2 linked regions of the Arthrobacter crystallopoietes genome follow. The protein of the gene in region 2 binds, or shares a complex with, the protein of the main gene of each other region. Links are inferred from orthologs where the notes say so. Each region holds a gene or a part of one and is shown on either strand. Other genes may lie near its edges. The genes, in order: hisF and hisH.

The links.
Region 1: the proteins of hisH (region 2) and hisF are in contact, whole or in part, in a crystal structure (PDB 6RU0), measured with the Thermotoga maritima proteins. The link is inferred for Arthrobacter crystallopoietes from one-to-one orthologs. Residues at the interface, in WP_004080484.1 of Thermotoga maritima: Asn15, Arg18, Arg22, Arg117, Leu118, Pro119, His120, Met121, Gly122, Trp123, Asn124, Asn134, Gly135, Tyr136, Tyr138, Val140, Tyr158, Glu180, Lys181, Ser182, Ser183, Lys184, Ile185; in WP_004080486.1 of Thermotoga maritima: Met1, Leu2, Ala3, Arg5, Ser40, Glu41, Asp45, Glu46, Ala70, Glu71, Ile73, Asp74, Ile75, Pro76, Phe77, Asp98, Lys99, Ser122, Gln123, Glu161, Thr195, Leu196, Asn247, Arg249, Glu251.

The regions. Positions count from the first base shown.
Region 1 is NZ_CP018863.1:3,855,746-3,869,727, reverse strand. What follows is about bases 6,589-9,423. They hold hisF (imidazole glycerol phosphate synthase subunit HisF), read right to left. Parts: upstream 8,474-9,423; coding sequence 7,703-8,473; downstream 6,589-7,702. Other genes in these bases: hisG (ATP phosphoribosyltransferase), read right to left, coding at 8,488-9,330; AC20117_RS17810 (TIGR03085 family metal-binding protein), read left to right, coding at 7,040-7,684; hisI (phosphoribosyl-AMP cyclohydrolase), read right to left, coding at 6,589-6,931. In the rest of the region: lgt (prolipoprotein diacylglyceryl transferase), read right to left, coding at 1-850; trpA (tryptophan synthase subunit alpha), read right to left, coding at 891-1,694; trpB (tryptophan synthase subunit beta), read right to left, coding at 1,691-3,016; indole-3-glycerol phosphate synthase TrpC, read right to left, coding at 3,108-3,935; AC20117_RS17830 (HGxxPAAW family protein), read right to left, coding at 3,938-4,219; AC20117_RS17825 (Trp biosynthesis-associated membrane protein), read right to left, coding at 4,309-4,923; AC20117_RS17820 (anthranilate synthase component I), read right to left, coding at 4,923-6,494; more of hisI, read right to left, coding at 6,494-6,588; AC20117_RS17795 (phosphoribosyl-ATP diphosphatase), read right to left, coding at 9,430-9,693; ribH (6,7-dimethyl-8-ribityllumazine synthase), read right to left, coding at 9,774-10,259; ribA (GTP cyclohydrolase II), read right to left, coding at 10,347-10,985; ribB (3,4-dihydroxy-2-butanone-4-phosphate synthase), read right to left, coding at 11,015-11,713; AC20117_RS17775 (riboflavin synthase), read right to left, coding at 11,710-12,366; bifunctional diaminohydroxyphosphoribosylaminopyrimidine deaminase/5-amino-6-(5-phosphoribosylamino)uracil reductase RibD, read right to left, coding at 12,366-13,451; nicotinamide riboside transporter PnuC, read right to left, coding at 13,448-13,982.
Region 2 is NZ_CP018863.1:3,620,154-3,634,189, reverse strand. The notes cover bases 7,013-9,901. They hold hisH (imidazole glycerol phosphate synthase subunit HisH), read right to left. Parts: upstream 8,834-9,901; coding sequence 8,192-8,833; downstream 7,013-8,191. Other genes in these bases: AC20117_RS16775 (histidinol-phosphate transaminase), read right to left, coding at 9,523-9,901; hisB (imidazoleglycerol-phosphate dehydratase HisB), read right to left, coding at 8,830-9,447; AC20117_RS23560 (CG2302 family histidine operon protein), read right to left, coding at 8,028-8,171; priA (bifunctional 1-(5-phosphoribosyl)-5-((5-phosphoribosylamino)methylideneamino)imidazole-4-carboxamide isomerase/phosphoribosylanthranilate isomerase PriA), read right to left, coding at 7,249-7,992; AC20117_RS16795 (SseB family protein), read right to left, coding at 7,013-7,243. In the rest of the region: AC20117_RS16835 ((deoxy)nucleoside triphosphate pyrophosphohydrolase), read right to left, coding at 1-60; AC20117_RS16830 (MFS transporter), read left to right, coding at 234-1,493; AC20117_RS16825 (cation diffusion facilitator family transporter), read right to left, coding at 1,427-2,377; AC20117_RS16820 (TrmH family RNA methyltransferase), read right to left, coding at 2,380-3,345; rplT (50S ribosomal protein L20, sunset domain variant), read right to left, coding at 3,391-4,095; rpmI (50S ribosomal protein L35), read right to left, coding at 4,212-4,406; infC (translation initiation factor IF-3), read right to left, coding at 4,546-5,541; AC20117_RS16800 (DUF1844 domain-containing protein), read left to right, coding at 5,905-6,336; more of AC20117_RS16795, read right to left, coding at 6,395-7,012; more of AC20117_RS16775, read right to left, coding at 9,902-10,617; AC20117_RS16770 (LysM peptidoglycan-binding domain-containing protein), read right to left, coding at 10,679-11,053; transcriptional repressor LexA, read left to right, coding at 11,330-12,094; AC20117_RS16760 (ATP-dependent DNA helicase), read right to left, coding at 12,381-14,036. UniProt on the Escherichia coli protein: IGPS catalyzes the conversion of PRFAR and glutamine to IGP, AICAR and glutamate. The HisH subunit catalyzes the hydrolysis of glutamine to glutamate and ammonia as part of the synthesis of IGP and AICAR.

The sequences.
Region 1 (13,982 bases), 240 kb from region 2 along the record:
AGTCCATCTCGGGAGTCCGCGGTTTCCGGGACAGCAGGACAAATATGACGAGGGCGGCCACCAAGAGCAGCAGCGAGGTCCAGACATTCAGACGCTGCGTCACGCCGAAGAGCGTGATCATTTCCGCATCGTCGATGCGCATCATTTCGATCCAGACGCGGCCCAGTGTGTAGTAGGCGACGTAGAGCCAGAAGAGCATCCCGCGGCGGAGCTTGAAGCGCTTGTCGACCAGCAGCAGCAGGGCGACGCCGGCCAGGTTCCAGAGCGATTCGTAAAGGAACGTCGGATGGAACAGTGTTCCCGGTTCGGCGCCGGGCGGGAAATTGGCATGGTCGGCATCGATTTCCAGCCCCCAGGGCAGGTCCGTGGGGCTGCCGAACAGTTCCTGGTTGAACCAGTTTCCCCAGCGGCCGATGGCCTGCGCCAGCAGCACGCCGGGCGCAGCCGCATCCATAAACGCGGTCAGTTTGACGCCTGCCCGGCGGCAGCCGATCCAAGCGCCCAGCAGGCCCAGTGCCACGGCTCCCCAGATTCCGAGGCCGCCAAGCCAGATCTGCGGGATCAGGCTCAGGTCGCCGTTCGGACCGAAGTACGCGTCCGGCGACGAGAAGACGTGGTAGAGCCGCCCGCCGATGATGCCGAAGGGAATTGCCCAAATGGCGATGTCCCAGACAACCCCTTCAGGACCCTTCCGGGCCTTCCAGCGGCGGTCCGTCAGCCACAAAGCCGCGATAATGCCGGCGAGGATGCACAAGGCATACGCGTGGATGGTCAGCGGGCCGATGCTGAATCCGGACCAGTCCGGACTCGGAATCGACGCCGGGATCACAAGGGAAGAAGTCGTCTGCACCGGTAGCGGTCCTTTGTTCGGCTTTGGTGGCGGCGGAGGATCAGTTTTTGGCGGTACCGCTGTGCAGTTCCGCCGCGAGTTTGCCCACGGCTTCCACGCCCTCGGCGCCCAGCGTGGCGACGAGCGCGGTTCCGACGATGGCGCCCTCGGCGTAGGCACCGATTTCGCGGACGTGTTCGGCCTTCGATACGCCGAGGCCGACGCAGACGCGCTCGGCGCCGGCCGCGTGGGCGGCCTCCACGACCTGCTGCGCTGCGCTGCTGACGCTGGCGCGGGCACCGGTCACGCCCATGATGGACACGGCGTAGACGAATCCGCGGCTGGCCTTGACGGTCATGGCCATGCGTTCCGGCGTCGACGAGGGGGCCACCAGGAAGACCCGGTCCAGTCCGTACTTGTCCGACGCTTCGAACCATTCGGCTGCTTCGTCCGGGATGAGATCAGGGGTGATCAGGCCTGCTCCCCCAGCTTCGGCCAGGCGCCGGGAGAACTCGTCGACTCCCATACGCATGACCGGATTCCAATAGGTCATGACGAGGACGGCAGCTTCGCAGCGGGCGGTAATGCCGGCCACGATGTCGAACACCTGGTGGACACGGAACCCCTTTTCGAGGGCCTCCACGGTAGCGGCCTGGATGACTTGGCCGTCCATGACCGGATCCGAGTACGGGATCCCGATCTCGATCACATCGGCACCGTTTTCGGCCAGTGCGACGGCGGCGTCGATGGTGCCCTGCACATCGGGGTAGCCGGCGGGCAGGTAGCCGACCAGTGCGGTACGGCCCTCCGACCGTGCTTTCTCGATGGCGGCAGCTGATTTGCTGGCGATGGCGGCAGAATTCACAGTTGTTCTCCTTCAGCGCCGATTTCGGCTTCCGGCGAGTTACCGTCCAGCAGGTCGAACCATTCCGCTGCGGTGGCAACATCCTTGTCTCCGCGGCCGGACAGGTTGACGACGATGATGACGTCCTGCGGATTGTCCTTGCCGGACGTGAGCTTCTTGCCGACGCGGAGGGCACCGGCGAGTGCATGCGAGGATTCGATGGCCGGAATGATGCCTTCGGTGCGGCAAAGCAGCCGGAAGGCGTCCATGGCTTCGCCGTCGGTCACGGGTTCGTACTTGGCGCGTCCGATGTCCGAAAGGTAGGAGTGTTCCGGACCGACGCCCGGGTAGTCCAGGCCCGCCGAGATGGAGTGGGACTCGATGGTCTGGCCGTCCTCATCCTGCATCAGGTAGGACCGGGCGCCGTGCAGCACTCCCGGACGGCCGAGTGTAATGGTGGCTGCATGGCGGTCAGTATCGACGCCCTCGCCTCCAGCTTCAAAACCGTACAGTTCCACCGAAGGATCATCCAGGAACCCGTGGAAAATGCCGATGGCGTTCGATCCGCCACCGATACAAGCGCAGACTGCGTCCGGAAGCCGGCCGGTCTGGGCGAGGATCTGCTCACGTGCCTCGTCGCCGATCACCTCATGGAAGTAGCGCACCAGCGCGGGGAACGGGTGGGCTCCGGCGGCAGTGCCCAGCAGATAGTGCGTGGTGTGCACGTTGGCAACCCAGTCACGCAGCGCCTCGTTGATGGCGTCCTTGAGCGTCTGGGAGCCGGCGGTGACAGGGACAACCGTGGCGCCGAGCAGTTCCATCCGGGCGACGTTCAATGCCTGGCGCCGGGTGTCTTCGGCACCCATGTAAACAACGCATTCGAGCCCGAGGAGGGCCGCCGCCGTCGCGCTTGCCACGCCGTGCTGTCCGGCGCCCGTCTCGGCAATGATGCGGGTCTTGCCCATCCGCTTGGCCAGCAGTGCCTGGCCCAGCACGTTGTTGATCTTGTGCGAGCCGGTATGGTTCAGGTCTTCGCGCTTCAGGAAGATCCGGGCGCCGCCGGCATGGGCCGAAAACCGCTTGGCTTCCGTCAACAGCGACGGCCTGCCTGAATAGTTCCGGTTCAGCTCCGCCACCTGGGCGATGAACTCCGGATCGGCCTTGGCCTTGTCGAACGTATCCTGCAGTTCATCAAGTGCGGCAATCAGGGATTCGGGCATCCAGCGCCCGCCGTAGTTGCCGAAGTAGGGACCGGGGGCGTGGCGGAGACTCCCGCCGGAAAGGAATGCATCCGCCGCGTCCGGCTTTTCGCCGGCGTCGGGCGTTTCGGGGCTCTGCGTCATAACCTGGCCGTCCTGTCTGTTTCGAACCTCTCGGGCGGACAGGCCCGGAACCTTGAGCACCGGGCCTGCCGCCGAGACGGTATTGCTTGTGTTAGCTGCCCTGGCCGCGGTCCGCGATTGCCCGGGCACCGGCTGCGGCGAAATCGGCGACGGCTTGCTCCGGTGCGTTGCCGATCACCAGTGCCTCGCCGACCAGCACAGCGTTGGCGCCGTTCGCCGCGTAGTCGGCAACGTCGTCGGCGTTGCGTACACCGGATTCGGCGATGATGACCGCCTCCGACGGAATCTTTTCGGCCAGTGAAGCGAAGATGGAACGGTCCACGTCCAGCGTCTTGAGATTGCGGACGTTCACACCGATGATCCGGGCACCGACGGCGACGGCACGTTCAATCTCCTCCGCCGTATGCGTTTCGACCAGAGCGTTCATGCCCAAACGGTGCGTGAGGTCCAGGAACGCGCGCAGCTGGGAATCTTCCAGCGCAGCGACGATGAGCAGGACTAGGTCCGCACCATGTGCCCGCGCTTCCCAGATCTGGTATTCGTCGACCGTGAAATCCTTGCGCAGGACCGGAATGTCAACGGCGTCGCGCACGGCATCCAGATCAGCGAGCGATCCGCCGAAGCGGCGCTGCTCGGTCAACACACTGATAACTGCCGCTCCGCCTTTTTCATAGCGGCGCGCCAAATCGGCCGGGTCTGTGATCTGTGCCAGGTCGCCCTTCGACGGGCTCTTGCGCTTGACCTCGGAAATCACCTTGAGTTCGGTCCGCGGGCTGGCCGGACCGCCGAGGGCCGCATAGGCGTCACGCGGCGCAGCCACGGCGGCCACGCGTTCCGTCAGCTGCTCCAGCGGAAGCTCCGCCCGACGGGCTTCAAGATCTTCCCTGACCCCAACGATGATGTCGTCGAGAACAGTCACTCTCAGTGACCGCTGTTCAGGAGCTTGGCGCCGTCCACGCCGTAGCCGGCCTTCTTCATGATCCAGCCAACGATCAGGCCGATGAACATGACAACAACGCCGCCCCAGAAAACCAGGTGCGAAGCCATGACGAAACCAATACCGGAGACAATGCTGCCGACGATCATGATCAGGACACAGGTCCAGGCAGCCGGGCTGTTTCCGTGGCCAATGACTTCGTCGTGGATGCTGGAAACGGCCTGCTCATTGGATGATTTCTCGGTGACGGTGGCGTGATTGCCCATTATCTAACTCCCTGAAGAAACGGTACTGACTATATTCTGCCATTGATTTTCGGCGGACCGGCCAGTATGACTTTAGGCCCGCCCGGTCCCTAGTCTGTGGGATCCGTGCCGCGGCTGAGCTGGTCCCAGCTGTCGATCTCGTCCACAGGACCGCCCCGGTCGGACGGCGAACCGTCCGCCTGTCGAGCGGTCGCGCTGGTGTACTTCCTACTGGCCTGCCAGCGGCGGCCGGCGAGCACCAGCCATACCGCGCATGCGGCCATCAGAAGACCCGCCACCAGCGCCAGTACGGGAAACAGCGTGGAAGTGATTTCCGCGGCCTGCCCGACCTGTCCGGTGGCCTCTCCAATGGCGGTTGAGGCCGCAGCCGCCGGATCCGCAATGACCTGGTAGCTGGAGAGTGCGATGCCGGCTCCAGCCAACGCCAGCAGCACGGCAATGACAATCCTGGCAATCCGCCCGGCGATGGATGCCGCCAGTGCCGCGGCCAGTCCTACCAAAGCCAGCGCCGTGACCGCGATGGCAGCCTCACTGCCGGCCACGCTGAGGTCCGGCGTCTGGACCGTGCTCTGCGGCAGTCTCACGTTGAGCCAGGTCTGGGTGGTGGCGCCGAAGGCAGCCAGCGAGGCCAGTATGGAGGCCATCACTACGGTGCTCTTGCGCTGCCAGCGCGACGGCGGCTTCATTTCGGTCCGCTCAGCCATCAGTTGCCTTCACCGGTCACGATGGCAGCCGGATCAGCGGCATGCAGCCGGGTGGCCAAGGTCACCGCCCGCAGCGGAGCCGCGGCCTTGTTCACAGATTCGATGGCTTCGGTGGCGGGATCCGAGTCCGCCACGATTCCGCCGCCCGACTGAACGTAGGCGCGGCCGTCGCGCAGCAGGGCGGAACGGATGGCAATAGCCATGTCCATGTCGCCGGCAAAGTCCAGATAGCCCACTACGCCGCCGTAGATGCCGCGCCGGTGCGGTTCGAGTTCGTCCAGCAGACGCAGGGCTCGCGGTTTCGGCGCGCCGGAGAGCGTGCCTGCCGGAAAAGTCGCGGCCAGCACGTCGTACGCGGACTTGTCGTGGGAGAGCCTGCCGACCACGGTGGAAACGAGGTGCATGATGTGGCTGAACTTCTCCACCTCCATGAACTGGCTGACATCCACGGTGCCCGGATCGCAGACCTTCGAGATATCGTTCCGCGCCAGGTCAACAAGCATCAGGTGCTCGGCACGCTCCTTCAGATCGGCGAGCAACTCCTCAGCGAGCTCCCGGTCCTGTTCCACGGTTTTGCCGCGCGGACGGGATCCGGCGATCGGATGCGTAATGACTTCGTCACCGGTCACCGTGACCAGTGCCTCGGGCGAAGACCCGACGATGGAGTACGCGTTGCCGTCGGCGTCTTCCAGGCTGAACAAGTACATATAGGGACTCGGATTAAGGTTGCGCAGCACCCGGTAGACGTCCAGCGCCGAGGCCGAACACTCCGTTTCAAACCGGCGTGAAATCACCACCTGGAAGACTTCGCCGTCGACAATCGCTTCCTTGCCCCGGTCCACAGCCGCCAGATATTGTTCCTCGGCCCAGCTGTGCGTGACGGAGTCCATCAGCTCATCGGTCGACAGCGCGCTGTTCTCCAGTACGGAAATCTGCTGGACCAGCGGTTCATTGAGCTGCGCGAGCATCCGGCGGACGCGCTCAACCGCGTCGCGCCAGGCATCGTCCGCCCGCTCGTCGCTGCCATCGAAATTGATGGCGTTGGCGATCAGGGTCACCGTGCCTTCGGCGTTGTCGTGGACTGCCATATCCGTGACCAGGCACATGGCCAGCTCCGGCAGCGGCAGGTCCTCCTCGGGCGGGCTCGTCAGCTTTTCCCAACGGCGCACTGCTTCCCAGCCCACGAAGCCCACGAGCCCGGACGTCAACGGTGGAAGCCCGTCAAAACGTTCGGTGCGAAGCGCCTCCACCGTCTGACGCAGCGCCTCGACCGGGTTGCCGTCCAGCGGCACACCGGCCGGCGGCTCCCCCAGCCAGTGCGCCTGGCCGTCCTTGCTGGTCAGCGTGGCCTTGGAGTGGGTTCCGATGAACGAGTAGCGGGACCAGACCCCGCCCACTGCTGCGGACTCAAGCAGGAACGTTCCTGACTGCCCGCCTCCGAGCTTGCGGTAAAGGGAGATGGGTGTCTGGTCATCAGCGAGCACCTTGAGGGAGACCGGGATAACCCGCCGGTCTCGGGCAAGGGAGCGGAACTCCTCCAGGGTGGGGCTGATGACACCAAGGTCCTGCATTACTTGTTTTCTTTCGCTAGCGGTTCTTCTTCGGCACGATTTCCAACAACGACGTCGACACCGCGCCCATCGAAGCAGGTCCTGGTGCCTGTGTGGCAGGCTGCGCCGACCTGGTCGACCTGGATCAGGAGGGCGTCGCCGTCGCAGTCGAGCGCCACGGACTTCACCCACTGCACGTGCCCGGACGTATCGCCCTTACGCCAATACTCCTGGCGTGACCGCGAATAGAACGTCACCCTTCCGGAGGAGAGCGTACGGCGCAGCGCCTCGTCATCCATCCAACCCAGCATGAGCACTTCGGAGGTGTCATGCTGCTGGATGATCGCGGCGACGAGGCCGGCTGCGTCACGTTTGAGCAGGTCTGCAACGCCGGAGGGCAGGGCTTCGCTGCCGGCGCCGGCCAAGGATACGTTCTGGGATTCAGGCTGGGAGGACATCCCTTCAAGTCTAGTGCTTCGGCAGTGGGCCGCACGCCGCCTTGCCACGAGGCCATACAACGTTATGGGCGGCCCAAAAATGGCTGCTTCATGCTAGGTTCAGGATTGATGCATTTCGTTGACCCGTCCCGTGAAGTTCTGGCCGAGACTCTGCTAGCAGCCGGCCCGGACTCCGCCACGCTCTGTGAAGGCTGGCGGACTGCCGAACTTGCCGCGCATCTGTATCTGCGGGAACACCGGTTGACGGCCCAGCTGGGCATGGCCTTCAAACCCTTGTCCAAGGTTTCAGACGAAGCCACCCGAAAGCTGGCAGACAAATCCCGCGGAACAGCGGGCTACAGCAAATTGGTCAAGGCCTTCCGCGCCGGCCCGCCCCGGCTCTCGCCGCTGAAGCTCAAATCGGTCGATGCCGCCGCAAACCTTATTGAGTATTTTGTCCACACCGAAGATGTCAGGCGCGCCACTACGCGGTGGGCCCCGCGCGCCTTGGATGAGGAATACTCCAATGCCTTGTGGGACGACCTGATCAAGCGCGCCGCCCTCCTGTACCGCGGAGTGGATCTGGGCATCGTGCTGGTGCGCCCCGACGGTCCCCGGCATGTCGCGAAGCGTGCTTCAGTGTCGGTAGCGATCGTCGGCGAGCCTGGCGAACTGCTTATGCACGCCCATGGCCGTACCCAGCACGCCCTCGTAACTTTCGAAGGCCAGCCGGACGCCGTCGCCTTGCTGCAGAGCGCCGAAATCGGTCCCTGACTCTGGCCCCGCGTCGGGTCAGCGGACCGGGTAGCCTGCGGCGCGGATAGCGTTCTTCACCTGGGCGATGGCATCGTCGGGTCCGAAATGGAACACGGACGCAGCCAATACGGCATCGGCACCGGCCGCCACGGCCGGCGGGAAATGCTCGGGCTTGCCGGCGCCGCCGGAGGCGATCAGCGGAACCTGCACCGCGGCACGCACCGTCCGGATCATCTCCAAGTCGAAGCCTTCTTTGGTGCCGTCGGCGTCGATGGAGTTAAGCAGGATCTCCCCCACCCCGCGGTCGGCGGCTTCCTTGGCCCACTGCACGGCATCAATACCCGTGCCTTGCCTGCCGCCGTGCGTCGTGACCTCGAAGCCGGAAGGCACCGAGGATTCAGCCGTCCGCCGGGCATCCAGCGACAGCACCAAAACCTGCGAACCGAAGTGGTTAGTAATCTCGTCGATGACCTCCGGGCGGACCACGGCTGCGGTGTTGATCGACGCCTTGTCGGCACCGAAGCGCAGCAGCCTGTCGACGTCGGCGACGCTGCGGACGCCCCCGCCGACCGTCAGCGGGATGAAAACTTCCTCCGCGGTGCGCGCAACGACGTCGAACGTCGTCTCGCGGTTACCGGAGGAGGCTGTCACATCGAGAAAGGTCAGTTCGTCGGCACCGGCACGGTCATAGCGGTGTGCCAGTTCGACCGGATCCCCGGCGTCGCGCAGGCCTTCGAAATTGACACCCTTGACTACCCTGCCGGCGTCGACGTCAAGGCAGGGAATGACGCGGATTGCTACAGACACTGGTACTTCCCCGATCAGATACGGCAGGCGTGAATGGTGCTGACCAGGATGGCGCGGGCGCCCAGGTCATACAGCTCATCCATGATCCGGTTGGTCTGCGTGCGGCTGACCATCGAGCGTACCGCGACCCACTCGGAGTCGCGCAGCGGGGAAACGGTGGGCGATTCCAGACCTGGCGTCAGGGCGGCAGCCTGCTCCACCAGTTCCTTGCGGATGTCGTAGTCCATCATCACGAACTCCCGGGCGACAATGACGCCGCGGAGCCTGCGGATCAGGACTTCCAGGCCCGTGGGAACTTCGCCCTTGCGGCCGATGAGTACGGCCTCGGAGCGGAGGATGGGTTCGCCGAAGATCTCCATGCCGGCGGCCTTGAGTGTGCTGCCGGTTTCCACCACATCCGCGATCGCGTCGGCGACCCCCAGGCGCACGGAGGACTCCACGGCTCCGTCCAGCCGGACAACCTTGGCATCCACGCCACGCTCGGTCAGGTAGCTTTGCAGCAGCCCGTCGTAGCTGGTGGCAAGGCGCCTGCCCTGCAACTGCTGCACGTTGGAGAATTCACCGACTGGGCCGGCGAACCGGAACGTTGAGACGGCGAAGCCAAGGCTCAGGAGCTCTTCGGCTTCCACCTGTGCATCGAGGAAAAGGTCGCGGCCGGTGATACCGACATCCAACGTGCCCTTGCCAACGTAGACGGCAATATCGCGCGGGCGGAGGAAGAAGAACTCGACGTCGTTGTCCGGATCCATCATGACCAGCTCACGGCTGTCACGACGCTGCCGGTAGCCGGCCTCGGTGAGCATTTCGGACGCGGCTTCGGACAGGGAACCTTTGTTGGGGACGGCTACGCGTAGCATGAAGATGACTTTCTGCAGAGGATCGGTTGGCCGTACGACGGCCGGTTTTGGGGAAACTGCCCCGGGCAGGCTTGGCGGAACACCTCTGGCGGCGTCCCGCTACAGATGCTTGTATACGTCTGCCAGGGTCAGGCCTTTGGCAATCATCAGGACCTGCAGGTGGTAGAGCAACTGGGAAATTTCTTCCGCCGCCGCTTCATCCGACTCGTACTCCGCAGCCATCCATACTTCAGCCGCCTCTTCCACAACCTTCTTCCCGATGCCATGGATACCTGAGTCCAATTCGGCTACGGTACCCGAGCCCTCCGGGCGCGTCTGCGCTTTCTCGCTCAGCTCGGCAAAAAGGGATTCGAAGGATTTCACGCTCCCAAGATTACGCCAGCACATGGCCCGGGCCGCAAACCGGCCCGGGCTATGTGACGAATCCCCTTGTCCGGAGGCGTTTAGACGCCGAGCTGGCGGAGGGTGGCGGCCGTGGCCAGGGCTGCTGTGACGGCCTCGTGGCCCTTGTCCTCGTTCGAGCCCTCAAGCCCGGCCCGGTCGAGGCCCTGCTGCTCCGTATCGCACGTCAGGACGCCGAATCCCACGGGTGTCCCGGTATTGACACTGACGTCGGTCAGCCCCTCGGTGGCTGCCTGGCAGACGTACTCAAAGTGCGGGGTTCCACCACGAATAACGACGCCGAGGGCCACCACTGCGTCATAGTGCGGTGCCAGCCGCGCAGCTGCCACCGGCAACTCGAAGCTGCCGGGAACTCTAACCAGCGCAGGCTCGGCGATACCGGCTTCCTTGGCGGCCCGCAGGGCGCCGTCGATCAGGCCGTCCATGATCTGCGTGTGCCAGCTGGCGGCGACGATGGCCAGTTTCAGCTCGCCGGCATTGCCGTTCAGTTCGGCGACGTCGATAATCGGTGCTCCGTGTCCGCTCATGTTTTACTCTCTGCTTTCTGTGAATGTTCGTACCCTGCCGGGATTGGCGGCGGGTTCATCTTCAGTACTGGGAAGGTGCCGCTGTTATCAGCTTTGGTGGACCGGGTGGTCTTCAAGCAAGGCCAGCCGATGGTCCATCCGATCCCGTTTGGTCTGCAAATACCGCAGGTTCTGCTCCCGGGATGGCACTTCGGAGGAGATCATTTCCACGACGCCGATGCCATAGCCGGAGAGCGTGCTGCTCTTGGCCGGGTTGTTGCTCAGGAGCCGGATGTTGTCCAGCCCCATGGCATGCAGGATCGACGCCGCGGCCGAATAGTCGCGCGCATCCACCGGCAGGCCCAGTTGTTCATTGGCCTCCACGGTGTCGGCGCCGTCCTCCTGCAGGGCGTACGCGCGGATCTTGTTTGCCAGTCCGATACCGCGGCCCTCTTGGCCACGCAGATACAGCACCGTGCCGCCCTGTTCAGCGATCAAAGCCAAGGCCTGGTCCAACTGCTCACCGCAGTCGCAGCGGAAGGAGGCAAAGACATCCCCTGTCAGGCATTCCGAATGCAGCCGAACCAGCGGAGCCGTGTCGGGGCGGACCGGCGAAGTGATGCTCAGGTGCTCCACCCCGGTAGCACTGTCCGTCCAGGCCCGGGCCGTGAAATAGCCGAAAGCCGTCGGCAACTGGACGGCGGGACCGCCGGTCACCTGGGCAATAGAGGCCGGCGGAACCGACACCGGGGCCGGCGTTGGGTCGTTTCTGGTGGTCACTGGTGCGCCTCCTGTCCGGCGGGTTCACGTGTCTGGAGGGACTGCGTACTTTGTGGGCTTGGTCCTTCGGCCGCGATGAACTGGACAAGGTCCTCGATGGATACCAGCGGGCAGCCGTGCTCATTGGCAAAGTCGCGCAGCGCGGGCAGCCGCATCATTTCCCCGTCATCGTGTACGAGCTCTGCGATCACGCCTACCGGCGACCGGCCACCAAGCCGGCAGAGATCGACAGCAGCTTCGGTGTGCCCCCGGCGCGCTAGGACGCCACCGTCGACAGCCCGGAGCGGGAAGATATGGCCCGGCCTGTTCAGCTGGCTGGCAGTACTCAATTCAGATGCCAGCACCTGTGCCGTTCGTGCACGGTCGGTGGAGCTGATGCCGGTGGTAACTCCGGTGGCGGCATCGCAGGAAACGGTGTAGGCGGTGCCCTTCGCGTCCTGGTTGACTTCTACCATCGGCGGAAGGCCTAGCTCATCAGCGCGGCTGCCGGTCATCGGAACACAGATCACTCCCGAGGTGTACCTGACGGTCCAGCCCATTAAGGCAGGCGTGGAGGCGTCGGCCGCGAAAATGATGTCCCCTTCGTTTTCGCGGTCTTCATCGTCGACCACCACAACCGGCCGGCCGGCGGCGATGGCACTGATTGCTTGCTCGATGGCGTCGAGCCGGATCCGAGGTTCCACTGCCGCGCTCATGAGTGCGCTCCAGCTACGTGGCGGGCTGCAGCCTTGTCCGCTTGGGAGAAGGCGAGCAATCGCTCGGCGTACTTGGCAAGCACATCTACTTCGAGGTTGACCTTGTCGCCGGTGGCTTTGGCGCCCAGATTCGTTTCGGCCAGCGTGGTGGGAATCAGCCCCACCTCGAAATACGCGTCCTCTGCGTCGACCGGGCTGACCGTGGTCACTGTCAGCGAGACACCGTCGATCGCGATCGATCCCTTTTCGGCGATGTAACGGGCGAGCTGGAAAGGGACGCTGAAACGCAACCGCTCCCAGTCGCCCATATTTTCGCGTTCCAGCAATGCGCCGACACCGTCCACGTGTCCCTGGACCACATGGCCATCCATACGTCCCCCGGCTGGAACGCACCGCTCGAGGTTGACGCTGGTGCCGGCTTTGAGCTCACCTGTGGTGGTCCGGGTCAGCGTCTCCCCCATAACGTCGACGCTGACAACGCCCGGCTTTGATTCCACCGCGGTCAGGCAAACGCCATTGACGGCCAGGGAGCCGCCGAGTTCAAGATCCGCGATCGCTTCCCCAGCCTTGATGGTCAGGACAGCGCTGTCCTTCGCCGGGTTCAGGACCAACGATTCCACGCTGCCCTGCTCGGTGATGATTCCGGTAAACATTAGAGGCCTTTCCTGCCGCTTGGGATGCCGTGCGGCATCGGTTCCAGATGAAGGCGCAGATCTGCGCCAAGATTTGAGGTGCGGCCGCCGCCGCTGTTATCCCAACGCCACTGAGAGGCCTCAGCCAGCGTCCGGATGCCTAAGTCGCCGGTGGACCGGGTTCCATCGCCCAGGAGCATGGGCGCCAGATAGAGGACCAGTTCGTCGACGAGATCCGCTTGCAGGTAGGCTCCCGCCACGGCTGCACCGCCTTCGACCATGGCGTGACCGACTCCGCGCTCCGCCAGCTCGCGGAGCACCTCGGCCGGATCATGCGTTCGCAGCTGCATGAACCTGCCGTCGTCCCCACGGATGGCGGAGTCTTCCGGAACGTCGCGCAGCCCCATCACCACTCGCAGCGGCTGGGACTTCGTTGCCGCGCCCGATTCGTCCCGTGCAGTCAGCCGCGGATTGTCTGCCAGGACTGTTCCGGTGCCGGCGATGATCGCGCCCACACGGCTGCGGATGCCGTGGCTGTCCTGCCGCGACTCCGCGGAGGTTATCCACTGGCTTGTTCCGTCCGGCGCTGCGATCAGCCCATCAAGCGTCTGGGCAATATGCATGGTGGTGAACGGACGGTTTTCCGATTTGGCCCGGAACCACCTGTGGTTCAACTCAAGCGCCCGCTCCTGAAGCAGACCGCTGCGTACGCCGATGCCGGCGTTGCGGAGCACATCTCCCCCTCCCGTGGCCTCCGGCGTGGGGTCCGCAGCTGCATAGATGACGTTGCCGATGCCTGCGTCGACGATGGCTGCCGCGCACGGCCCCGTGCGGCCCTGGTGATTGCAGGGTTCAAGGGTCACCACCATGGTGCAGTCGGAAAGATCCTGCTGCTGGGATATCCGGTGGCGAAGATTGGCCAGCGCGTCGATCTCCGCGTGCGGCGAGCCGGCACCGCTGTGGTACCCGATACTGAGCACTTCACCGGTGGCGTCGAGAACTGCCGCGCCGACCAAAGGATTGGCGCCGCGGAATCCGAGCTTGGCGGTGTCCAGTGCGAGCTCCATCGCCCGGTTTTCCGCGGGCGAGAATCCCTGGCTGCTCATGATCGACCCCCCGTGCCGACGCGGACATCCGGCAGAAGGGTTTCAACCTCGGGCTTGGACCGATCCTTGGCCCGCCACCAGACAAAGAACCCGATCAGGGTGAACACGCCGTAGAAGAGGTACATGAAGGCGGACGCGTAGTAGCCGGCGCTGAACAGCAGCGGGACTCCCACGATGTCGACCGCCACCCAGATCAGCCAGAACTCCACCCAGCCGCGTGCCATGCCGTAGGTGGCAAGCAGCGATCCCATAAACGTCCAAGCGTCCGCCCAGACTGGTTCGTATGAACCGAGGGCGGCGAAGAGCGGAGTCAGAGCGACGGTGCCCAGGATCAGACCTGCCACCAAGCCGATCCGGGCTCTGCCGGATGCCCATTGTGGGGTTACCGCGTGGCCCGCGCCGTCTTGCTTGCTCTGGCGCCAGCGCTGCCAGCCGTAGACGGCCACTGCGATAAACATGATTTGGCGGCCGGCCTGGCCGAGCAGGTTCGCAGTATTGGCTGAGCCGAAAAGCGACCCGAGAAAAACCGTC
Region 2 (14,036 bases):
AGGCTTCGAAAGAGAGTCCACGATCGCGGCACCGACGATCTGTTTTAGAGGCAGTTCCACGGAACCGAGTCTACCGACTGTACGACGCCTCCCCGGAAACGGCCCGCCGCCTCCGTTAGAGTGGAATGGACAACGACGTCGGCGCGTTGCATTTCCACCATCTGCCGGCAGAAGCCCTGCGCCTGTCCCTACGACTGCTGGCTGCCTGACTTCGACCGAGAGCTTCTGCATTTATGACTTCCAAATCCGTCCGACCCGTCAGACAACCAGGTGAGAGCACCCATGTTGTTTGGGCGATCATTGCCCTGGCCGCGGGCGGATTTGGTATCGGAACAACGGAATTCGCCATCATGGGCCTGCTGCAGGACGTGGCTGAAGGTCTGCAGATCAGCATTCCCCAGAGCGGCCAGCTTATCTCGGCTTACGCCCTGGGCGTGGTCGTGGGCGCGCCCATCCTGGCCGCACTCGGTGCCAGAGTTCCGCACAAATACATGGTTCTGGGGCTAATGGGGTTGTTCACCATCGGCAACCTCTCGTCGGTGGTGGCGGCCGATTACACCACCATGCTCCTGACCCGCTTCCTGTCCGGCCTCCCCCACGGCGCCTACTTCGGCGTCGCTGCCGTGATCGCCGCTTCCCTTGTTGCCCCGGCCAAGCGCGCCCAGGCCGTGGCCGCCGTCATGTTGGGGCTTTCGGTGGCAAACGTTGTCGGGGTTCCGCTGGTGACTTGGCTGGGCCAGCAATACGGCTGGCGGCTGATGTTCGTGGCTGTGGGCATCATGGGTGTAATTACCTTGGTCCTCCTCCAGCGCTTCGTCCCGTTCACGCCGACCCATGCCGAAGCGAGCATCCGCAAGGAGCTCAGCGCGCTCAAACGCATCCAGGTCTGGCTGGCTTTGCTGATCGGCATCGTCGGCTTCGGCGGTTTTTTCGCGGTGTATTCGTATATCAGCCCAACCATGACGGATGTCACGGGCGTACCCGAATCGGCGCTGCCGCTGATCGTGGGACTCTACGGCCTCGGCATGGTAGCCGGAAACCTCATCGGCGGCCGGCTTGCCGACCGCTCGGTTATGGGCAGCATCTACATAGTCATGACGGCGATCATTATCGTGCTGGTGCTGTTCTGGGCCGCTGCGGGTATCCCCTGGCTGGCGATCCCGCTGGTCTTCCTGCTTGGCGCCGCAGGCTCCAGCCTGATCCCGGGGCTACAGACACGCCTGATGGATGCCTCACCCGATGCACAGACACTGGCTGCCTCGCTGAACCATTCGGCCCTCAACATGGCGAACGCGCTGGGTGCCTTCCTCGGAGGAGCCGTCATCGCTGCCGGATGGGGCTTCAAAGCCCCTGCCCTCGTCGGTGCCGGGCTGGCGTTCCTCGGACTGGCAGTTGCCGCTATTTCCGGCCTTCTTGACCGCCGGGGTCAGGCTCCTGTTGCTTCCGAAGCCGCGGACGCTCTCTCTGCCCGGAAAATATCCGGCTCCAAGTAGATCACGCGGGCAATCGGCACAGCGTCCCGGATCCGCTGCTCGGTTGCATCGATCTGTTCGGCGATCTCGCGGCCTGTTTCGCTGTGCGCAATGGTGACCTTCGCTGCAACCAGCAGTTCCTCGGGACCTAGGTGCATCGTCTTTAGATGAATGATTCTGGTCTCGTTGTCGGCGCCGATTGCCTCTTCGATCAGCCTGATGTGTTCCTTTGTCGCCGACTCCCCCAGAAGCAGCGACTTCGTTTCGATCGCCAGGACAAAGGCGATCACCACCAGCAGCACTCCGATCATCGCCGTGCCGACAGCGTCCCAGATCCCGTCACCGGTCAACAGGGTCAGGCTGACACCAAAGAGCGCGAAGACCAGCCCCAGCAGTGCCCCAATATCCTCCAGCAGAATTACGGGAAGCTCGGGAGACTTGGCATTGCGCACGAACTGGACCCAGCTCTTCTTTCCCCTGACGTGGTTCGATTCGACGACGGCGGTACGGAGCGAAAACGATTCCGCGATGATGGCGCCGATCAGGACAGCCAGCGGAACCCACCACCAGACGCCTTCAATCGGATGCGGGTCCTGCCACTTGTGGTAGGCCTCGTACAGCGCAAAGAGACCGCCGACGCTGAAGAGCACGATCGAGACAATGAAAGCGTAAATGTAACGGTCCCGGCCGTATCCGAACGGATGCTGCGGGCTGGCCTGCCGGGCGGCACGTTTACCGCCGACGAGGAGCAGTACCTGGTTCCCAGAGTCGGCCACGGAGTGTATCGCCTCCGCGAGCATCGAAGATGAAGCGGTGAGGAGATAGGCCACGAACTTCAGGACCGCGATGGTCAGGTTCGCTGTCAAGGCTGCAATAATCGCCTTGGTACCTCCGCCGGCTGCCATGGCTACTCCGTTTCTAGACGCTGGGTTTCTAGATCCTCGGTTTCCTCAAAGCTATACCAATCCCGCTGTGCCCGGGCCGAGGCATATAAACAAACTGTCGCTGCGGTTCCAACGTTGAGACTTTCGGCTTCCCCGTAAATCGGTACGGCGACACGCCATTGCGCCGCATCCAGCTCGGCGGCCGATAGACCCTTTGCTTCGTTGCCAAAGAACCATGCGGTGGCTTCCTCAAGGCGCGGCATCTTCGATTCTGCGGCCATGACGTCGACATCGCCTCCGCCCTTAAGCCTGCGGCCGGCGCTTTGGTCCTGCAGGCGATCGAGATCGACGTTTCCGTATCCATCGGCAGCCAGCAGAGCAAGGCCGTGCTTGCGGAGCTCGTCGGTGAGCGGGAGGAAATCCTGGCCTGTGACGATGGGCAGGTGGAAGAGCGATCCGGCGGTCGAACGGACAGCTTTCGGATTGTAGATGTCAACGCTTCCCTCGGTGAGGATCACCGCATCCGCGCCAGCGGAATCGGCGGCGCGGAGAACCGTTCCTGCGTTGCCAGGATCCTGGACACGGCACATGATGGCCAGCAGCTTCGGGCCTGCCGCCAATACATCGTTCAGGGGCCGGTCCAGGAAATTGCAGACGGCGACGATGCCCTGCGGGCTGACTGTATCTGCCATGGCAGATACAACTTCTTCGGTGGCGCACCTTAGGGGGACCCCGGCGGCGAGATCGACCAATTCGGGCAGCCGTTCGAGACATGATTGGGTGGCGAATACTTCAACTACGACGCCGCTTCCACCGGGCACTGCATCTGCACGATGCGCAGCCAAGGCTTCGCGGACGGCCTGCGGGCCTTCGGCCAGGAACTGCCTGCGCTTTAAACGCACTGAGCGCCCGGCAAGCTTGGCTATGTCTTTGACCCGATCTGCTCGGGGGTTCGACATAACGGCTTGCGGGCGCCCAGTAGTGCTCATAAAGCGACTATAGCGTCACCACAGATGCTGCTTGAAACGGCAGTCTTACTCAGCGATCTTCTGGCGTGCCTCGCCACCTGCAGGCTCGTAGCCGGCAGCCTTGGCGGACGCGACAGAGTCAAACCAGTACTGCGCAGCGGTCTGCTCGTACCAGGTGGAGCCCGGGACGTGGTACTTGTTGGACTCAGCGTTGCCCTTGATGGTGAATCCCTCGGGGGCAGGCTGACCGTCAACAACGAGAACCGCGCCGGCGGGAGCTTCGGTGTTCTCAGCGGCAGCAGCTTCGCTCTTTTCGGCCTTTGCAGGCGCCGTCTCAGCCTTCTTCGCAGCCTTGGCTGCTTCGGCCTTCTTCACGGCCGGCTTTGCCTCAACAGCAGCCGGAGCGGAGGTGTCAGCGGGGAGCGAGTCCTTGGCGATCTGAACCAGGGCAGCGAAGGCATTGGCATCCGAAACAGCCAGCTCGGCAAGCATGCGGCGGTCTACCTGGACCTCGGCGGCCTTCAGACCCTGGATAAGGCGGTTGTAGGTCAGGCCGTTGGCGCGGGAGGCAGCGTTGATGCGCTGGATCCAGAGACGACGGAAGTCACCCTTGCGCTTGCGGCGGTCGCCATAGCTGTACACGAACGAGTGCAGCAGCTGTTCCTTGGCCTTGCGGTAGAGACGGGACCGCTGTCCGCGGTATCCCTTTGCGCGTTCCAGGATTACCCGGCGCTTCTTATGGGCATTAACCGCCCGCTTCACACGTGCCACGTGCGTACTCCTTAAGTGTTGATACCCAGAAGCCGGAGTTGTTGTTCCTCAGGCTTGAGAGCTAGTTGAAAAGATGTGGCGGACCAGTCGATCGCGCCGTGAATCAGAAGGAAGAGCTAGATGCCCAGCATCTTCTTGATGTTCTTCACATCAGCCGGAGCCACGATCTTGTCGCTGGCCAGACGGCGCGTGAGAGTGGAAGCCTTGTGCTCCAGGTAGTGACGGCGGTTAGCCTGCTGCCGCTTGAGCTTGCCAGTACCGGTGAGCTTGAAGCGCTTCTTGGCGCCACTGTGGGTCTTCTGCTTCGGCATAGCTGCCGTTCTCCTTACGTCTTCCTCCGGCCATACGGCCATCGGTTCATGCGGTACCCGATTCGGGTACCGGCGGTGTACATGTCTGCCGGACACCGGATGCAAGCTGCAACCGGTACCAGATGAAACCCGGCGTGGTTCAGCTCTTGGAGCTGCTCCGGCCGGAAGGCTTGGGTGCTGCAGGTTTGGCAGGCGCCTTGGCCACGGCTGGTTTCGGCTTGGCCATTGGCTTCGGCATCGGAGCCGGAGTCGGAGTCGGCGCCTTAGCTGCGGGCTTCGGTGCCGGAGCTTCCGACTGAGCCGGCGCTTCCTGCGGTGCCGGAGCTTCAGCCTCGGCCGGCGCAACCTTCGCTGCTGGAGATTCAGCCTCAGCCGGCGTTGTCGGAGCCTCCGCCTGGGCCGGCGCAGCCTTCGGCGCTGGAGCCTCGGCTTCGGGAGCCTGCGCCTCTTCCTTGGGCGTCTCCTGCACAGGTGCAGCTTCTGCCGGCGCCTCCGAGGGAGCCGGCTCCGCGGCGGCCTTGGTCAGCTCTGCGGGCAGCAGATCGCCCAAGCTCTGGGTCATCGGAGCCTGATCCGAGGAAACGTCTACACGCTCCTTTTTGGCTTCGTTGGCTGCCTTTGCTTCGGCTTTCTGGGCTGCCCGACGCGCTTCTGCCTTGGCCTCAGCCTTATTCTTAAGCGGGCCGATAACCATCACCATATTGCGGCCGTCAATGCGAGGGCTGGATTCGACCACGCCGACCTCGGCAACATCATCAGCGAACTTCTGGAGCAGGCGAATGCCCATCTCCGGACGCTGCTGCTCACGGCCACGGAACTGGATCATGGCCTTGACCTTGTCCCCGGCTCCGAGAAAACGCAGAGCATGTCCACGCTTTGTCTCGTAGTCGTGCTTGTCAATCTTCAGTCGGAAACGGATCTCCTTGAGTACCGTATTCGTCTGGTTCTTGCGCGCTTCACGGGCCTTGACTGCAGCTTCGTACTTATACTTGCCAAAATCCATGAGCTTGCACACCGGAGGCTTGGCCTGCGGTGCGACCTCAACAAGATCCAGATCCGACTCGGAGGCCAGACGCAGGGCGTCCTCAATACGGACAATACCGACTTGTTCACCAGCCGGTCCTACCAACCGCACCTCAGGGACGCGGATCCGATCATTGATTCGTGGCTCGCTAATGTGTTGCTCCTGTTGTTTAGGTAACGAGTACCGCCTGCAATAAAAGAAGGCCTCCTATTGCACGCGCAATCGAAGGCCTCGAACGTCGGCTGCGAAACGACACCGCATGAGGGGCGCTTCCTGTTCATCCTCGCTGTCCGACAAGACTGCGACAATAAACATGCCGACCAGGAACCCGGCAGCTCTGGAATATCCATGCCAACAGGTGGGAGAGGTCTCCGCTTGCATATTGATTCGGGTTACTTCCACCGGCCTGTAATGCCGTGTGCTTTTGGGCACGAAAATAACTTGAATCAATCGGTCTGTGACAAGCTTACCAGTATGAGCACGCCAGATAGCAATCCTGCCCCAGAAACAGACCACCGCCACAGTTTCGAATCCGCCGCGGGTTCCGACCCCGGGGCCAGCACTCAGGAGCAGGAAGTCCTGACCCAGATGCGCGACATCGCCGAAGTTCCGGCGGTAGAGGTCATCACCACCGCCGCTGTCCACCTTATGAGCGCCGCGGCCGTCAAATGCGGGCTGGCCGCCGGCGACGATGCCGAAGAGCTAAAAGACCTGGACGAGGCGCGGAAACTGATTACGGCCTTGGCTGGCTTCGTGACCGCAGCCGCACCGGAAATTGGCAGTCAGCATGCCGGTCCGTTGCGGGATGGGCTGCGTTCCCTGCAGCTGGCATTCCGCGAAGCATCAACGATTCAGGACGAACCGGGCAAGGGCCCGGGCGAAAAGTACACCGGTCCGGTCAGCTAACCCTGTCTCGTCTATATCAAGTTCGACGCCGGAGCCTCGCTCCGGCGTCGAACTTTTATTATCGGGTGAAGCTGATCTCCAGGGAGTCCACCCGCTCCATAAAGTCCGGGTCGCCGCCCAGCCTCCGCTGCAAACGAGCTGCCAAGGCCTGCAGTTCGGTCCGCCCAAGCCCCTCACGGACCTTGAGTACGAGGCGCAGCTCAGGACCGGCTCCGCCACCGGCAACAATCTGGCCGGCGGCGGTTTTTGCCCCGATTCCTCCACCAGGCGCCAAGCCGACACCGCTGATATCGGCCTCCACCGCGACTGCTTGTGACACGATCCCGGTCAACCATTCGTCTTTGTAGGACGGCACCCATTCCTGCTGTTTGGCCAGAGCCCACATGCCCGGGCGGCGAACAACGAAAGTGAGTTCAGCACCAGGATCAACGACGAGCAGTTCCGCCTTCTCGGCGACCGCGGAAAGTGCCGCACGTGCGGCGTAGACGGCCACAGGCCGCGCTTCCGGATGCCAGGCTTCCAGGGCGGCGATGGAAGTAAACACGGGCAACGCCCGCCGACCATCCGGAGCCTGCACAGTCACGAGCGCCATGTCCGCCTGTTTGTCGGCAGACAGTCCGTGAGCACCGGCTTCTTCCTCTGCCAACTGCGCGACAATCGGCACAAAGACACGCGCCGTCGCCAGGGCACGGACAACATCGACTTCTCCACCGGTGCCGCGGACGAGCGCGGATAATGCTTCGGTGTAAGCAGCGTCGGCGGTGCCGTCGTCCTGGTCGAAATTATGCAGCGGATTGCCCGAGCCGCTCAGATCCCGTCCTTCCCAGGACTGTCCGGCGGAGTCGGTGTTGCCGCCGGCGCCCGCCAGCGCCGCTGCTATGTGTCCGGGAAGCTCACGCTTTTCCACTTCGGTCAGCGACGGCCGGCGGTATCCAGGGCCTGCGGCAGGGTAAAGGCACCAGCGTAAAGTGCCTTACCCACAATCGCGCCTTCAACACCTTGCGGCACCAGTGCACGCAGTGCGACCAGATCATCGAGACTTGAAATTCCGCCGGAGGCAACGACCGGCTTTTCCGTGCGCGCCGCAACTTCCTGCAGCAGTTCGATGTTCGGGCCCTTGAGGGTTCCGTCTTTCGTCACGTCGGTAACAACATAACGTGCGCAACCGGCATCCTCGAGACGAGCCAGCACCTCCCACAGATCGCCGCCCTCCTTGGTCCACCCGCGTGCTGCCAAAGTCGTGCCGCGTACATCTAGCCCGACGGCGATTGCGTCGCCGAATCGGTCGATGGCCCGGGCCGTCCATTCAGGGTTCTCCAGCGCAGCTGTGCCGAGATTCACCCGGGCAGCCCCGAGTTCCAGCGCCCGCTCCAAGGAGGCGTCGTCCCGGATGCCTCCCGAAAGCTCAACCTTGATGGAGAGTTCCTTGACGACGCGTTGGAGTAATTCGGAGTTCGAACCGCGGCCGAAGGCAGCGTCCAGATCTACCAGGTGGACCCACTCAGCGCCGTCGTTCTGCCAAGCCATCGCAGCGTCCAGTGGGTCGCCGTAGCTGGTTTCGCTGCCGGCTTCGCCCTGAACGAGGCGGACGGCCTGGCCGTCGGCAACATCCACTGCGGGTAGCAGTTCCAGAATCGGGGCGTTGTCTGTAGTCATTCGGTATGTCTGCTTTCTGGGTTGATTGGAAAGTTCTACTCGGACGGGCCGAGCGTGAGCAGGTATGCGGCCAGCAGTGACATTCCGGCCAAGACCCAGAAGCTGATGACAATAGCCTTCGGGGCTTTCTGGCTGCGGAAGGATATGGCTCCGCCGATTAGCAGTCCGGCAACGCCCATGAGCACGATGCTCCACATGTCTAGCCCAGCGTCCGGAGCCAGTTGCGCAGGAGCTCAGCTCCGGCATCGCCTGACTTTTCCGGGTGGAACTGCGTCGCGCACAGAGGGCCGTTTTCGACAGCAGAGATGAACCTTCCTCCGTGTTCGGACCAGGTCACCTGCGGCGGGGTCATGGCCGGCTGGGACACATCGAAATCCCAGCGCTGCACTCCGTAGGAGTGGACGAAATAGAAGCGTTCATCCTCGATGCCGGCAAACAGGCGACTGCCTTCGGGTGGCTCAACAGTGTTCCACCCCATGTGCGGTACAACTTCGGCAGCAAGACGCTCCACCGTTCCTGGCCACTCCCCCATGCCCGGGGTACTGACGCCGTGTTCAACACCCTCCTCGAACAACACCTGGAGGCCGACGCAGATGCCAAGAACCGGCCTGCCCCCGGCAACGCGGCGCCCGATCCAGCGCAACGCATCCACCTTCTTCAGCTGCTCCATGACAGCGGCGAAAGCGCCGACGCCGGGAACCAGCAGGCCATCCGCATTGAGAACATCCTCGGAGGCATGGCTCAGCGTTACTTCCGCGCCGACATGCTCAAGCGCCCGCACCGCGGACCGGACGTTGCCGGATCCATAGTCGAGGACGGTGATTTTCGGGGCTGATTTCACAAGGCCCCCTTCGTGGAGGGAATACCTTCCACGCGCGGATCCGGTTCGATAGCAGCCCGTAACGCCCGCGCAAAAGCCTTGAACTGCGCCTCAACGATGTGGTGAGGGTCCCTTCCGCCCAAGACCCGCATGTGCAGGCAAATCTGTGCATGTAGGGTGACGGCCTCGAAGACGTGGCGCGTCAGCGAGCCAGTGAAGTGACCGCCAATCAGGTGGTACTCCTGGCCGGCAGGTTCCCCGTCGTGCACCAGATAAGGACGTCCGGAAATGTCCACCACGGCGTTGGCAATGGCTTCATCAAGCGGAACAGTGGCCTCGCCGAACCGCTTGATTCCGGCCTTGTTGCCGAGGGCGCTTTTAAGGACTTCCCCCAGGGTAATGGCGACGTCTTCAACAGTGTGGTGGACGTCGATATGGGTATCGCCGGACGCCTTTACTGTCAGATCCATCAGCGAGTGCTTCGCCAGCGCCGTGAGCATGTGGTCATAGAACGGCACAGTCGTGCTGATATCGGATTGGCCCGTGCCATCGAGGTTCAGTTCCACCAGGACGGAGGATTCACTTGTAGTGCGTTCAAGGCGCGCGGTGCGTCCGGTGGCAATATCCACGGTCATTGGAGTCCTTTGAAGAAAATCGATTTGGCTGTCCACGAAGACGTGCGCCTCTTATATCAGTCTAGGAGAAATCGCTCAGACAAGCTCGCGGAGGCGGTTCAGGAAGGCCGTGGTCTCCGCCTCAGTGCCGGCAGTAACCCGCAGATGGCCCGGAATCCCCACGTCACGGATGAGCACTCCGGCGTCGAGCAAACCCTGCCACACTGCGTGCGGATTGCTTACTCCCCCGAAGAATACGAAGTTCGAATCCGAGGGCGCGGGACGCAGACCCATATCCGTGAGTTCGGACACGATCCTGTCACGCTGGCCCTTAATGTCTTCAACGTTGGCCAACAGCGCATCCGCGTGGTCCAGGGCTGCAACGGCAGTTGCCTGGGTGATGGCGGACAGGTGGTAAGGCAGGCGGACCAAACGCAAGGCATCCGTCACTTCGGGCGCCGCGGCCAGATAGCCCACGCGTGCCCCCGCTAAAGCGAACGCCTTGCTCATCGTTCGCGAAACGATCAGACGCTCCCTGCCCTGCAGCAATTCCAGCGCGCTGGGGGTGCCGGTGTGGGCAAACTCGGCATATGCCTCGTCCACAATGACCATGGTGTTGTATTCGGCCCCGGCCTCGTACACAGCTTCTACAACGTCCAGGCCCAGAGCCGTCCCGGTCGGGTTGTTAGGCGAACAGAGAATGACGATATTGGCGGCTGATTCCCTGACTGCCCGAGCGGCTGCCTCGGCCGTCAAACTGAAGTCGGAGGAGCGAGCTCCGGTGACATATTCGGTGTCTGTGCCGCTTGCGAGCAACGGATACATCGAATATGTAGGAGGAAAGCTCAGTAAGCGTCGGCCTGGACCTCCAAAAGCCTGCAGAATCTGCTGGAGGACTTCGTTCGAGCCATTGGCAGCCCAAACGTTTTCTTCCGTTAGCCCATGGCCCAGGTAACGAGCCAACGCTTGACGCAGTTGTGTAAATTCGCGGTCCGGGTAACGGTTCAACCCCGTTGCTGCCGCCTCGACGGCGGCCGCAATGGCCTTGTGAACACTATCGGGAAGTGGATGGGTGTTCTCGTTAACATTCAGCAGCACCGGCACATGTAGCTGGGGTGCGCCGTAGGGTTCTAAGCCTCTGAGGTTGTCTCTAAGAGGCAGGCGATTCAGGCGTTCTAGCTGGTCACTCACCGATCAAGCTTAAGCTCCGGCCGGCCCGGGGCAGGAATCGGGCCAGCCGGAGGGTCTCATATTACGGCCGCTGGCCGTCGCCGCTGACGGGTACGTGCAGTTGCTGTCCGGCGTGCACGATCGAGTCCGGAAGGTTGTTCAATTGCGAAATCTCAGCGATCACATCGTGCGGATTCCGCTCAGGGGCAACGGCACTGGCGAGTTCCCACAAGGTCTGCCCGGAGCCGACCGTCACAGTGATCGTCTCGCCTGCTCCTAGACCGCCACTGGTGGAGGCCACTGCGGGAGCCGTAAAGAAGCCGATCAGCGTCAACAAAGCAGCAGCCGAAAGGATGAGCGGAAGGCCGATCAACAGCAGACGGCCGCGACGGGTGAGCTGGAGTGGTTGAGTATGGCGCGGTACGGCAGGCGACTGCGGTGCGAGCTGTGCAGACATGTTGACACCTTTCCCGATCTGCGAACGTTTATGTCCGAGATCTCCTTATTCGAATTTACGTTCGAATCCTTCTTCCACAGTTTTAGCACCTATGATCGAACATTGTCGAGACTCACTAGAACAAATGTTTGAAAGTCCACCATGACTCCCCTAGCGTTAAACCAAAGGTGGCCGTACATGAAGTGCATCAGCTGCCACTGACAAAATAAGATTCCGGTTCGAATTCAGGCACGGCACTGCTGACTCGGATCGGACGGAGAAACCGGAGTCCGGGCCATGTCGAAGAACGTTTCCAGAGCAGCTGCCACATCAGACAGCAAACAGACAAAGCCGACTCGGGCTGCAGGGCAGCCCAAGGGCCTGACTGCGCGCCAAAAGAAAATCCTTGAAACCATCCAGGAGTCTGTAAGTGCTAATGGTTATCCGCCATCGATGAGGGAAATCGGTGACACCGTCGGACTGGCAAGCCTGTCCAGCGTGACGCACCAGCTGATCCAACTCGAAAAGATGGGCTACATCCGCCGTGACCCCAAGCGTCCCCGCGCCATGGAAGTGCTGACTCCGCTCGTCATTGAGGACGGCGCTGCCCGAATGGCCGGGGTGGAACAGGCAGACAATGTCAGAAGTATCAACGGTTCCACCGTCTCAGATCTCGGCAGCGGGTCGGACACAGCCATGGTTCCCCTCGTCGGTCGTATCGCCGCCGGCGGCCCCATCCTGGCGGATCAGGTCATCGAAGATGTTATGCCCCTTCCGAGACAGTTGGTTGGCCATGGCGAACTGTTCATGCTTAAGGTCTCCGGCGATTCCATGATTGACGCAGCCATCTGTGATGGTGATTGGGTTGTCGTGCGGAGGCAGCAAAGCGCCAACAACGGAGATATCGTGGCAGCCCTCCTCAACGACGAGGCAACTGTGAAGACATTTCGGCAGCGGGACGGCCATACTTGGTTGTTGCCACAAAACACCCAATACGAACCGATCCTCGGCGACCATGCAACGGTCATGGGCAAAGTGGTTTCAGTGATGCGTACTTTGTAGACGGATGCTATTTGTCGCCAAGGCGGTCTCGTCCCGCCAGCATGGCAGCGAACGGCTTTCCCGCTAGTTGCGGCGCTGCAGCTAACGTTCCCTTGCAATAATGTCCATCTCTTTGGACAGGCCGGAGCTGAGGGCCGGGCGCCTTCTGCGTCACGAGTTCTGTGGTGCCATCACCCACAGACTTGGCCTTCCTGCAGGGTGGGGGCGGTAGGTCCACCCGTGCATGCCTCATCGGACTCGATGAGCACGCACTAATATCATTGGCTTCGCATAGCGGGAAGGGCGGTCAACCCGTCTGACGGGCTGAGAGCCGTTCCAAGATCTGCAGCGCCACGCTCCGGTCCTTAGTTGACCAGAATGGGGGCAATGCAGACCGGAGAAAACTGCCATAACGGGCGTTCGCCAAGCGGGAATCCAGCACCGCGACCATGCCACGATCGCCCGCGGCGCGAATAAGGCGTCCGGCCCCCTGAGCCAGGCGGACTGCGGCGTGGGTAGCGGAGACGGACATAAAACCGTTGCCTCCGGCTTGCGCCACCGAGCGGGTCCTCGCTGTCATGAGAGGGTCATCCGGACGGGGAAACGGAATCCGATCGATGATGACGAGCCTGCAGGCGTCTCCGGGCACGTCCACACCCTGCCATAGGGTCATCGTCCCGAATAGGCAGGTATCCGGCTCCGCCGCAAACTGCTTGACCAAGGCAGCGATCGATGACTCGCCCTGGCACAGGATTTCGCTATTGATCCGCCGTCGCATTTCAGCGGCCGCTTCCTCGGCCGCCCGCCGGGAAGAGAACAGCCCCAATGCCCCGCCTCCGGAAGCCTTCAGGAGTGCCTCCAGCTCGTCCAACTGTTCGGCGCTAGTTCCGCGCTCAGGCTTCGGCAAATGCGAAGCCACATACAGCACTCCCTGCTTCGGATAGTCGAACGGGCTTCCAACGTCTGCACTTGAGTACGCCGGTGCACCGGCCCCCATCAGTCCCAGCGATCCGGCCACCGCATCGAAAGCGTTGCCGATGGCCAACGTCGCCGAAGTCAGAACCACAGTATGGCCGTCAAACAAACCTTCACGTAGCCGTGAGGCCACGGACAGAGGTGCCACGTTGACCGTTGCGGGCTGCGTATCGTCCTCTGACCCGAAATCGGTTCCGGACCCGAAATTGCTGGGCCTGGTAATCCACACGACCTCCCGAGCCTGGGCCGCGGAGAGAATCCGGTCGCATACCTCCAGCACAACCATCAGCCTGGAGCGGGCCATCTGCCGCCCACCGTCCGCGCTGTTCGATGTGTCCGATTTGGAGTCGGAAAGTGCGACTCGGCAAGCCTCACGCAACTGCGTCAGCGCCATCTCATGATCGTCACGCAGCCCAGAGGCCATCAGCCCCGTGGCAGTGGCGGCCAAGGCTATTTCGAGGCTCTTCGCTGCGCTGTTGATCGATTCGACGCTGGCCGCAGTATGCTTGCGGGCCATCGACGCCGCCGTATGCACCATCGCCACCGAGAGCTGCCCAGCGACCGCGCTGGTGACACGGTCCTGCAGTTCATGTGCTTCATCGATGACTACCACGTCGTATTCCGGGAGTACCGACAAGCCTTCAAAGGCATTGATAGCCAGCAGTGCATGGTTGGTGATCACCACGTCCGCTTCACCGGCCCGCGTGCGGGCTTGCTCGCTGAAACACTCTGCCGCCATCGGACACTTCTGCGCTCCGAGGCACTCCATGGAACTCACTGAAACCTGTCGCCACGCCCGATCGCTGACGCCGGGGACGATCTCATCCCGATCGCCTGTGTCAGTCTCGTCCGCCCATTCCCGCAGCCGTACCACTTCTTTTCCTAGCCCGGAGGCCGGGCCAGCGGTTGCCGGGGCAGGATGCGGTACAGCGTCCTCGCCAAGAGTGAAGAGAGCGTCGGGAGCATCTTCCTCGGGGAAACCGCCCGC